DNA from 3 places in the Hathewaya limosa genome. Region 3 is predicted to be linked to each of the others. Evidence: riboswitches for the same ligand, from Rfam matches in the RefSeq annotation. Region 3 holds a riboswitch; each other region holds the start of a gene.
What was found. A riboswitch is a leader RNA that binds a small molecule or an ion and turns the genes downstream of it on or off. The one in region 3 is predicted to bind cobalamin.

Region 1 (4,172 bases), on a different contig from region 3:
TATGTACGGGAGTTATAACAAATCAAGAAAAATTTTTGGATAAACTAAAAAATGCATCGGATTTATCAGGAGAAAAAATATGGGAATTACCTGTATTTAAAGAATATAAGCAACAACTAAAATCGGATGTAGCGGATTTAAAAAATTCAGGGTCAAAAGGAGCCGGTACTATAGTAGCGGGATTATTTATAGGTGAATTTATAGATAATATTCCATGGCTGCATATGGATATAGCAGGAACCTCTTGGAGTGATGATAGTAAGTATTATTATTCCAAAGGAGCAACAGGTGTTGGAGTTCGAACACTGTACTATTTAGCTAAATTAATGAGTGAAGAGAATATTTAAAGTGTACTAATAAAGAATGTATAAAATTTAACAAATAACTAATATAGTTGGTTGATTTCTGTCTATATAAACATTATACTAGAATTGTGGCAATATTAATTAAATTGTAACTTTATCTTAATTCTAACGGTGAAAGGGGGTACCTAAAAGCGATTTTAGGGAAATATTATGGAATTAAATAAAAAAATTGATGAGATGAGAGAACAAATTATTCAAACAACTCAGGAGTCTATAAGAATCAAAAGTGTTGCAGATGAATCACAGGCTAAAGATGGTATGCCTTTTGGTGAAGGACCAGTAAAAGCTTTAGAACATGTATTAGAAGTTTCAAAAAAATTAGGCTTTAAAACAGTAAATGTAGATAACTATGTTGGATATGCAGAGTTTGGTACTGGTGAAGAATATATAACTGCACTTGGACATGTAGATGTAGTACCAGAGGGAGATGGATGGATTCATCCGCCATATGCAGCCGAAATACATGATGGAAAATTATATGGAAGAGGTGCTTTAGATGATAAAGGACCTATAATAGCAACATTATATGGTGCTAAGGCTATTATGGATTTAGGATTACCGATATCAAAAAGAATTAGAATTATATTTGGTACAAGTGAAGAAATTGGTAGTGATGAGTTAGAACGTTATTTAAAAAAAGAAAAACCTCCTGTTCTAGGATTCACTCCAGATGCTGAATATCCAATAATAAATGGAGAAAAAGGAATTGTTGATTTAGACTTAGTTAAATGTTTTAAGGAAAAACAAAATGGAGATGTAATTCTTAAACACATTAAAGGTGGTCAAGCAGGTAATGTAGTTGCAGATTATTGTGAAGCTTTAATAGAAACTAACAATCAACAAGAAATCACTGATAAATTAGAGAAATTTATAAAAGAAACATCTTATGAATTATCACTAGAAAAGAAAGAAAATGGCATATTAGTTAAAGCAAAAGGAATGGGAGCTCATGGAAGTACTCCTTGGCTTGGAAAAAATGCTATAATGCATTTAATTAAATTTTTAGCTGAAATAGAATTTTCAAGTAAAGAAATAAATCAATATATTGCTTTCTTAAATAATAATATTGGAACTGAAACTTCTGGTGAATCTTTTGGAATTTATTTAGAAGATAAAGTATCAGGAAAATTGGCATTTAATGTAGGTGTTATTAAAATGACAGAAGAAAGAGCTGATCTTACATTAAATATAAGACATCCAGTAACAAATAAACTTGATGATATGATGGATCCATTTAAGAAAAAAATAGAAGGTACTGATTTTACAATTGAAAATTTTGCATATCAAGCACCTTTATATTTTGAAGAAAGTCATCCACTTGTTAAAGCATTGCAAAAAGTTTATACAGAACAAACTGGTAAAGAAGCTACATTATTATCTATAGGTGGAGGAACATATGCAAAAGAAATTCCAAACACACTTGCATTTGGACCTATATTCCCAGGTGGAGAATCTACAATTCATCAAGCTAATGAATATATAAGAGTAGATAACTTAATATTAAATGCAAAAATATATGCACATGCATTATATGAGCTTGCGAAATAAAGATCTAATACACATGCATTATATGAGCTTGCGAAATAAAAGCTAATACATGTATTCATGATGTTGTTAAATAAAAATTTATGATCAAATAAATTATTAATCGCTATTATTTTAGATAAAATAATAGCGATTTTTGTTTAAGTAGTTATAAAAACTTATATATAGTTATATATAGGAAATTTTAAGATGAAAGTGCTATAATTTGTTGACAAGCATTTTTGTTTGAGATAAAATATCAATGTATTATAAGAATAATTGTAATATTTTATATAAAATTGAATACGAGATCATTAAGGTTCTTTTTAGATTAATAGGGAAGATGGTTAAAATCCATCACAGCCCCCGCTACTGTAAAAGTGGACGAACCCCTTGTATAAAACCACTGTGAAAATGGGAAGGTTAGGGTAGTAGGAAGAAACTTAAGTCAGGATACCTGCCTTAGTGAATGGAAATCTATACTTCGGAGGGAAGTACTAGTTTACTTTGTTACATTGTTATATTTAAACTAGCCATTCTTTCTATGACTAGTTTTTTTATTTATAAAAATAAGGGTGAGAAGGGGAAAAATATGAGGAATAAAAGATTAATTAGTTTAATATGTTCTTTAAGTATTGTTACTGTACTAATGAGTGGATGTGGGACTAAATCATCAGAAAGTAAGACTGAGGATAAAAAACAAAATGCACAAGTTGAACAAAAGCAAGAAAAGAAATCCAATTATCCAGTAGAAATTACTAATTATGATGAAGATGGTAATGAAGTAAAGGTAGTTTTTAAGGAAAAACCTAAAAAAGTTATAACAACTAATGAACCACCAACAGAATTATTATTAACACTAGGATTAGAGGATTGCATGATAGGTACATCATATTTAGATAATCCTATATTACCAGAATTAAAAGAAAAATATGATAAGATACCTGTATTATCTGAAAAGTATCCATCAAAAGAAGTTGTACTTAGCAAACAACCAGATTTACTTTTTGGTTGGTCAAGTGTATTTATGGATAAAAACTTAGGAACAGTTAAATCATGGAATGAAAGAGGCGTTAATACATTTATTCAAAGAAATTCAGGAATAATGAAAAAGGCAACTATTGAAAATGCATGTAAGGATATAAAAGATATAGGAAAAATATTCGATGTTGAAGATAAAGCAGAGAAATTAGTTAAAAAAATTGAAGATAGAGTAAAAGAAGTAGAGAATAAAACAAAAGGAAAAGAAAAACTTAAAGTGTTAATTGTGGAAGCTGGAGAAAATAATAAATATTATGCTTATAAAGAAAAATCTTTAGCAAGTGACATGGTAGAAAAAGTAGGCGGAATAAATGCAGCTCCAAAAGGTGGAGATTTAAGTGTAGAAAATATATTAAAAATAAATCCAGATGCAATAGTATTAATAAATTATGAAATGCAAAAATCAGACAATAAAGGATCAGATGAAATGAAAAAGAATAAGGCACTTCAAAAAGTAAATGCAATAAAAAATAATAAGGTAATAGATACACCTCTTGCAGAAACATATGCTGGTGGAGTAAGAATAATTAATGGATTAGATAGATTTGCTAAAGGTTTCTATCCAGATTTAATTAAATAGTCTAATTATTAAAGGGTGAATTAAGTGAACGAAACAAGTGCAGAAATAAAAAAATCCTTATATAAAGAAAAATGTAAGTTTATAATGATTTTAGCAGTATTAATTGTAGTTTTAATTTTTTCTATACTAATTTCTATAACACTAGGACAGGTTGATATAAAGCTTTCAGAAGTATTTAAGGTTCTTGTATATAATATTTTTAAGCTGCCAGGTGTAGAAAAAGTTAATAAACAAGTGGGAATGGCATATGAAATAATATGGCTTATTAGATTTCCAAGAGTACTTTTATCTTTTATAGTGGGTATGGGATTATCAGTAGTAGGGGTAGTTATGCAAAGTATAGTCCAAAATCCATTAGCTGATCCATATACATTAGGTATTTCTTCTGGAGCTTCATTAGGAGCAACATTTGCTATACTAATAGGAGTAAATGGGATTTTTGGACCTAATTCTGTAGGGGTTATGGGATTCTTAGGAGCCTTTTTAGCAGCTATGTTTGTTTTTGGATTAGCCAATATAAAGGGAAGAGCGTCTTCTGTAAAACTTATATTATCTGGACTTGTAATTAGTACAATATGTTCATCTTTTACAAGTTTTATTATATATATAGCACCTAATGAACAAAAATTAAGAAGTGTTACTTTTTGGTTAATGGGAAGTTT
Region 2 (4,172 bases), on a different contig from region 3:
GCAACCCTTTCTGCTGTTTCTCCAATGGAATCTGATATGGCGTACATAGTAACAGACATAATATCTCACCTCATTTTTATATTAAAAGTTTATGTAATTTTTATAATTTAAATAATTCCTAATTATTATTATAAACTGTAATCAAGTATATAGTCTATTAAAAAATTATAATTTGATTAATACTTAAATTACTTATGTTTATGATAGTTTATTCCAATTTAGAACTTAAAAAGTAAAAAACATACATGGACTTTATTCGACAATTTATGATAAAATTAAAATGTAAACAAATAATGAATTTTATATATAAAGGAGTCGAGAATGAATCTAAATAAAAATACTAGAATCTTAAAAACGAAGTGGAGTAAGTTTATAATCGCATTTATTATATTAACTATTTTAAGTACTTTTTTTGTGTCTCTTTATATTGGACTAAAATTGGTTACACCTAAAAGAGAAGAACTTAGTAAGTTACCTAAAGACTATGGTCTAGTTTACGATAATATATCCTTTAATAGTAAGTATGATAATGTTTTATTAAAGGGGTGGTGGATTCCAGCACAAAATAATGGACAAACCAAGGATAGTAAGAAAACAATTATTTTTTCACATGGATATGGAGATAGTAAAGCATTACTTGATATTTCCGTATTAAATTTAGCAAAAAAATTATGTAGTGAGGGATATAACGTATTAACATTTGATTTTAGAGCTGAAGGTGAATCAGAAGGAAAATATGTTTCATTAGGAGCTTTTGAAAAATATGATCTTTTAACAGCTGTTGATTTTGCTAAAAATAATAAGCACTCTCAAAAAATAGGACTAATTGGGTGGTCTATGGGAGCTGTAACTTCAATTTTAGCTGGAGCAGAAACAAAAAATGTACAAGCTGTTATTGCAGACAGTCCTTTTTCTAATTTAAAAGATTACCTTAAAGAAAATCTACCTTATTGGTCAAATCTTCCTAATTTTCCTTTCACAAGAATTATATTAGCTATACTTCCTAAAATAGTAAAGGTTAATATTGAAGATGTAAATACTTTAAAAGCAGTTACACATTTTACAGATAAAGATTTACTTTTAATTCATAGTAAAGATGATAAAGCTATATCTTATAAAAACAGTGAAAAGCTATATGAAACTTGTAAGGATAATAAACATATGAAATTATGGCTTACTGAAAAGGCAGATCATATAAGATCATATAATTTATATAAAGATAAGTATGAAGAGAATATATTAAAGTTTTTAAATGATAAACTTAAATAGAAACCAAACTAAAAAAGCTATTTCTTTTAGAAAGTTAATTTTCTACAAAGGAATAGCTTTTATTTTATATGCTACTAAAAATTTAGTTTCTGTTACATTATTTCATGGAACTATAGATATTATATGCTATATACAGAATATATTTTAGAAATATAAAATTTTATATATTTTAAAATTTAACATAATAACTAATTTAAGTAGTATAAATTACAAAAACATTAAATAAAATTAAAAAAATATACAAATATAGTCTTACTAAAAAATAAATTTATAAAAATCTACAAAAAACATTGAAATATTGAAATATTAATACTATAATGTGAATTGTTTGATACAAAAATTTAATATTTTATGTTTTAGGTACCTTTTATAGGTATAATAGGGAAAATGGTGAAAATCCATTACAGCCCCCGCTACTGTAGACGGTTACAACATCAAAAATCCACTGGGTGAAACTGGGAAGGATGATGAAGGACATGCCGTAAGTCAGGAGACCTGCCTAAGATATTGTACATATAAATTTCGGAGGGAAATTCAAGTGTATCACAGTAAAATAATAATTATGCTATTAATATATTATGTAGGGTAGATGTAGGTAAATCGTAATTTTTAGTATAATGGCGTATTAAGTGGTGATATAAAAAAACTTCCGTTTTGCGGAAGTTTTTTTATTTATAAATTATAATGTTTATTATAAAACTTAAGGGGGAAAAGGTTGTGTTAAAATTCAACAAAAGGTTAAGCAAATTACTTGCATGTTTAGCTTTATGTACAGCCGTTAGTGTGGGTGCCATTGGATGTTCTTCAGCAAAGGATGAGTCTAAAAATGCTAAAGCAACTATGGTTGTAAATAATGAAAAAACATCAAGTACAGTAGAAACAAAAATAGATGGGGATAAGATTTTTGTTTCACTAAAAGGAACGACTGAATATTTTAAGGGAAACTTTAAATTAGATGGAAAAACAGCTACTGTAAAAATAGGTAATGATACAATAACTGTTAAAGCAGATAGCAAAGAAGCTACTGTTAACTCAGAAAAATTAGAGCTAAAAGAAAATTCGAAATATTCTGATGAAGATATATATGTACCAATTGAATTTTTAAATGATTCCATAGATGCTAGATTTACCTACAATAAAGAAGGTAAAAATTTAAGTATAAAAACTGAAATGCCTTTAAAATATACAAAAGCATTTAGTGTTAAATATCTTAAAGGTGGACTTAAAAAGGTTGTAGATGGAGATAATAGAACATTAATTTTAGTTCCTGAAGGAAAAGAAGTACCAAAGGAATATAAAAATGAAACTATAATAAAAACTCCAGTTAAAAAAGTTTTATTAGGTTCAACAACACAAGGATGTTTATTAAGAGCTATCGATGAGCTTCCAAGTGTTTGTGCTACAACATCAGATGCTAGTACATGGACTATAGAAGAGATAAAAAAAGGTATGGAAGATAAGAAAATTGAATTTGTTGGTAAAAGTTCAGCACCAGATTATGAAAAGATTTCAACTATAAAACCAGATTTAGCTGTAGTTTATAGTGGGCCTGCTGGAGAAACTAAACTTATAGATAAATTAAAGGAATTAAAAATAAACTACGTTGTAGATAATGAATATTTAGAAGAAGATCCATTTGGAAGAATGGAATGGGTTAAGTTAATGTCTGCATTCTATGATAAAGAAGAAGCTGCAGAAAAGTACTTTGAAGATTCTATAAAGAAAGTAGAAACTGCATCTAAAAGCATAGAAGGAAAAGAAAAACCAAAAGTAGTTTGGGCTTCAGTATTTAAAGGTCAAGTATATGTTCCAAAATCAGATTCATATGTAGCAAAAATGATTGAACTTGCAGGTGGAGATTATGTATTTAAAGATAAAAATCTTAAAGATACAAAAATAAGTTTAGAAGAATTATATAATGAAGCTAATAAAGCTGATGTGTTTATTTATTCTTCAACAAAGGATTGGAATCCATCACTTGAAGGTATAGTTAAAAAATCTCCAATTCTTAAAAAATTAAAGGTTGTAGAGGATAAAAAGGTTTGGTGTTTCCATCCTGATTATTGGCAATCAATAGATAAAACTGACGAGTTAATAGAGGATTTAATGAAAATATTTGTACCAGGTTCCGTAAAAGGTGATGTTAGACATTACATTAAATATGAAAAATAAATTATTTTTAAATAAGATAATGGGATATATTCTCATTATCTTATTTTATAAGCTACATAGGAGGAATTATGAAATTCGTTAAAAAATCTAAATTGAAATATAAAATAATCTTTTTAACACTTATTATAATAGGAATAATAACCTTTGGTTTTTGTATTGGATTAGGTTCTGTAAAAATTAAATTACCAGAGGTATTTAATATATTATTAAACAAAAATGCAGTAGATAATCCTTTTTATAATATTGTATGGGATATAAGATTTCCAAGGGCCTTAGCCGCTTTAATTGGTGGTTCAGCACTTGCTACAGCAGGATTATTACTTCAAATCTTTTTTAAAAATCCAATTGTAGAACCTTATGTTTTAGGTATATCCTCTGGTTCTACCTTAGCTGTAGGACTTGTGATTCTTGGAGGATTTACACTTGGATTTGAATCAGTTTCACCATTTGTCCTATTCATATCAGCTTTTATTGGTTCACTTATTGTTATGTGTATTGTAATTATATTTGCAGGAAAAGTAAAAAATGTAGTAACCCTATTAGTTATAGGTCTTATGGTTGGATATATTTGCAGTGGGGTTACAAGTATATTAATAGCTTTTGCCGATAAAGAAAAACTACAAGGCTTTACTATGTGGATTATGGGAAGTTTCTCAGGATTTACATGGCAACAAACTAAAGTGCTTCTTCTTATAGGAATTCCAGCAGTCTTAATGAGCACTCTTATAGTA
Region 3 (4,172 bases):
CATATATATCACCTTTAAAACTGTGGAAAGGTGTTTCTTTAACACTTTTATTAATACTTGTAGCTTCAACTCTTGTTGTCACCTTTTCTTTTTCAAAAATAGTTTCAATATCTAAAAGTCCCATTCCTTCTATTTCCTCTAGATCTGATTCTGTTTTATAAGGATCTTTTAAGGACTTTCCAAGAATTTGGTATCCACCACAAATACCAATTAACATGCCACCTTTATTAGCATAATTCTTAATTTCTTCTTCAATTCCAGCTTCTCTTATAAATTTTAAATCTTCAATTGTATTCTTACTTCCTAAGATAACAACTAAATCAGGATTTCCAAGTTCTCCTTTTTTATCTACAAATCTTACTGATATATCCTCTTCCATTGCCAATGCATCAAGATCTGTAAAGTTTGAAACATGTGGAAGTCTAATTGCAACAACATCAATAGGTGCAGTTATTTTCTTATTTAAATTTACCGCTCCATCTTCATCTTCTAAATCTAATTTAAAATAAGGCACAACTCCTAAAGATGGCTTATGTATTATATCCTCAAGCATTGTAAGTCCTGGCTTTAAAATTTCTACGTCTCCTCTAAACTTGTTAATTAAAGTACCTTTTACTCTCTTCTTTTCCTCCTCATTGAAAAGTAAAAGCGTTCCTGCAAGAGATGCAAAAACTCCTCCTTTGTCAATATCTCCAACTAAAAGTACCGGTGCATCTACAAGTTCTGCCATTCCCATGTTTACAATATCATTTTCTCTTAGATTAATTTCTGCTGGGGAACCAGCACCTTCCATAACAACCACATCAAATTGGCTCTCCATTTCTTCAAATTGTTTTTTTAACATTTCACTAAATTGAGGTTTCATTTTATGATATTCCATTGCTGTAGTATTGCCCCACACTTTACCATTAACAATGACTTGACATTTTTTATCTCCAGTTGGCTTAAGTAAAATAGGATTCATATAAGCTTCTGGTTCCATTCCACAAGCATATGCTTGAAGTACTTGAGCTCTTCCCATTTCTTTTCCATCTAATGTAATATAAGAATTTAAACTCATATTTTGTGACTTAAACGGAACAACCTTATAACCATCTTGTTTTAAAATTCTACATAATGCAGTAACTAAAATACTTTTTCCAACTGATGAACCTGTTCCTTGTAACATTATTCTAGCCATAACCCACAGTCGCTTCCTTTCATTCTAAGCTAAATAAATTTTATAAACCCTTAACCTTTTTATACATATATATATATAATCTTTATTTTTTTCCCATGCCTTTTTTAGTTTTACCTAAATTTTTATATTTTTCGTCTATAGCATCTTGAAGATGAGTTAGATATATGTTTTGAACCTTTTCATTTTCACCCAGTCCATGCATATATATTTTTGTTTTTATTCCTTCTGACTCCAATATAGATTTAAACGAATCATCATCATCTCCTGCCATATCATTTTGTGCATGATCTCCAGCAACTAACATAAATGGCATTAGGGTAACTTCTTTTATCCCTTGTTTTTTCATTAATCCAACTACTCTATCTATATAAGGATATCCTTCTACATTTGCAATATAAACATTGTTCATTCCTTCATCTTGAAGTACACATTGGAAACATGCATAAACAGCATTTGCATAATGTGCAGAACCATGACCCATTAATAGTACTGTTTCTCCATCTTTTATTTGATGTTTTAATGCTCTTGCCATTAATGTATAATCATCTGGCATTTCATCATCTTCACCTTTAAAATATAAAAGAGGTCTGCCAACTTCAATTCTTTTAAATAATTTTTTATACTTATGAGTAATTGTATTTTTTACATAATCAAATTCTTCCCCAGGTATCAAATGAAGAGGTTGAACCATAATTTCTTCAAATCCTTCTTTAGCCAACTTCTCTAATGCTTCCTCTGGAGTATCAACTTGCATGTTATATACTTTTTTTAATTTATTTATAATAATATGAGATGTAAACGCTCTTCTTATCTCAAAATCTTTATAGATATCTTTTATTTTATTTTCTATAGCTTCAATAGTTGCTTTTCTTGTTTCCTCATAACTTGTTCCAAAACTAACCACTAAAATCGCTTTTTTCATAATAAAACCCTCCTTAAAAATGTAATGCTATATTTTAGGTCCTCTAATTCCTCTTCTATTTGTATAAATAAAAAAACCTCAACATTAGTTGAGGAATTCCAAAAATATTTCTATAATTTTATACTTATTTTTAATATTTCTATTTTTTATCTTATGGTATAAAATTTATCTTTATTTTTAGACTTGCAATTCCCACCGAATGCAGATATCTAAAACTTTAGGCAGGTCTCCTGACTTATGATTCACTCTCCCTTTGCCCTTCCCCTTTTAATTTTAAGAGTGGTAATGCAAAGTTTGTCATCAATTACAGTAGCGGGGGCTGTAGTGGATTTAAACCACTTTCCCTTTTCATCTTTTATAAGAAACCTAAAATTTATTTATATATTAAGTTTTTCATTTTAATTTCAACCTAATTAAGACATTTTATTCTTATATATTAAGTTTATATTAAGTTTATATTCATGTCAATATTACTATTTTTAAGTAAAAATAATTTTCCATTATAAATTATAAAACAATCTACAAATTTTATAAATTTAGATACAATATCGTATAAACTCAATATATGAAAGTAATTAAAATTTCTTTCATACATATTAAGATTAGTTTTACAAGCTTAATATACTTTATTCATTAATATAATAGCTTTTCATTATTTTTAAGTTACATTAAAAAATAAAAGATTTAAAAATAGTTTTATTTTTTAAATCTTTTATTTTCACACCTAATTCAATTTAATATCAAAATATTTGTTACAATATAATTTAATATTTATTACTTAAACATGTTAATTAATTTTTTTAAAAAGCCTTTAGGTTCATCTTTTATTTTTTCTTTCTGTATATCTTTTTCCTCTATTTCATTAACCTCATATAATACTTTATAATCTTTTGTTATCAATTCTGTAAGTTCATTTTTAACACTATATGTTATATTTAATATATCTCTAGCTCTTGTCATTCCTACGTATAACAACTTTTTTGATGCTTCTTTTCTTTTTAGCAATCCATCATTAATTCCACATATAAAAACTACTGAAAAATCTAATCCTTTAGCACTATATATAGTAGATATGTTTAATCTATTTTTATCTGTGTTAAAACTATACTTATTATAATCCTTATTTAATATATCATATTCTATAGATTTCTCTTTTAATTTTTCTCTAATTATTTTAGCATATTCCATACCTTTATATTTTCCGTAGGGATATAAAATAGCCATATCTCCATATTGTATATTTTTTCTTTTTAAATCAATAATATTATTGATTATATGTTCTATCTCATCCTGAAAATTTTCACATTGAACTATTTTCGGAGTTCCACCACTTCTTATAATTGAATTAGTTTCAATTATAAAATCATTATCATCTTCACCACAACTTTTTACATTATCCATTAAGATGTTATTAGATAATTTTAAAATCTCTCTTGTATTTCTGTAATTTTCTTTTAGTATAATTGTTCTTCCAACTGCCTTTATTCCCAAAGACTTAAATGTATATTTTCTATTATAAAGATTTTGTGCTCCATCTAATGCAATTACAAGATGACTATGTTCTGGACTTCTTAAATTTTTAACTATAAATCTAAACCATTCCGCTTCTAAATCTTGTCCCTCATCAATTAAAATAGCATCATATTTAGGAAGTTCTTTTATTATAGATTCATTAATTTGTAAAATATTATTGGTAATATCCTCATCATAAACAGCCGTTTTAAATCCTATTTTTTTTGATAGTTTATTAATCCATCCATGCATATGAATTACTTCAATATTATTAGTTTCTTCTGTTCCACTTATAGAATTTTTAAGAAATGCAGCTAAAGTTTTATTATAGCATAGAACTAGTATATTCCAGTCTTTATGTGTTTCCTTTAAATATTTAGCTCTACAAGTTAAAATTACAGTCTTTCCACTTCCTGCAACCCCTCTTATTATTCTATGTCCATAACCTAATGCCTTAGCATAATTTTCTTGTTCTAAATTCATTACTTTAAAAATTTCATTATTATCTTGGGATAATTTAACTTCTTCAAATAAGTTTCCTCTTATCCTATTTATAGT

Region 1: another riboswitch for cobalamin. It lies ahead of QOZ93_RS08525 (ABC transporter substrate-binding protein); the one in region 3 lies ahead of QOZ93_RS05440 (sirohydrochlorin cobaltochelatase).
Region 2: another riboswitch for cobalamin. It lies ahead of QOZ93_RS11305 (ABC transporter substrate-binding protein); the one in region 3 lies ahead of QOZ93_RS05440 (sirohydrochlorin cobaltochelatase).

Annotation. Positions count from the first base shown of each region.
Region 1 is NZ_JAUSWN010000013.1:47,366-51,537, reverse strand. It holds gene QOZ93_RS08535 (leucyl aminopeptidase) at 1-347, shown strand, start outside; gene pepV (dipeptidase PepV) at 516-1,913, shown strand; cobalamin riboswitch at 2,190-2,368, shown strand; gene QOZ93_RS08525 (ABC transporter substrate-binding protein) at 2,482-3,510, shown strand; gene QOZ93_RS08520 (FecCD family ABC transporter permease) at 3,595-4,172, shown strand, end outside.
Region 2 is NZ_JAUSWN010000021.1:36,162-40,333, reverse strand. It holds gene QOZ93_RS11320 (pyruvate, water dikinase regulatory protein) at 1-59, opposite strand, end outside; gene QOZ93_RS11315 (alpha/beta hydrolase) at 322-1,269, shown strand; gene QOZ93_RS11310 (hypothetical protein) at 1,253-1,417, shown strand; cobalamin riboswitch at 1,611-1,786, shown strand; gene QOZ93_RS11305 (ABC transporter substrate-binding protein) at 1,987-3,441, shown strand; gene QOZ93_RS11300 (FecCD family ABC transporter permease) at 3,510-4,172, shown strand, end outside.
Region 3 is NZ_JAUSWN010000007.1:79,153-83,324, reverse strand. It holds gene QOZ93_RS05445 (cobyric acid synthase) at 1-1,180, opposite strand, end outside; gene QOZ93_RS05440 (sirohydrochlorin cobaltochelatase) at 1,263-2,102, opposite strand; cobalamin riboswitch at 2,306-2,487, opposite strand; gene QOZ93_RS05435 (3'-5' exonuclease) at 2,877-4,172, opposite strand, start outside.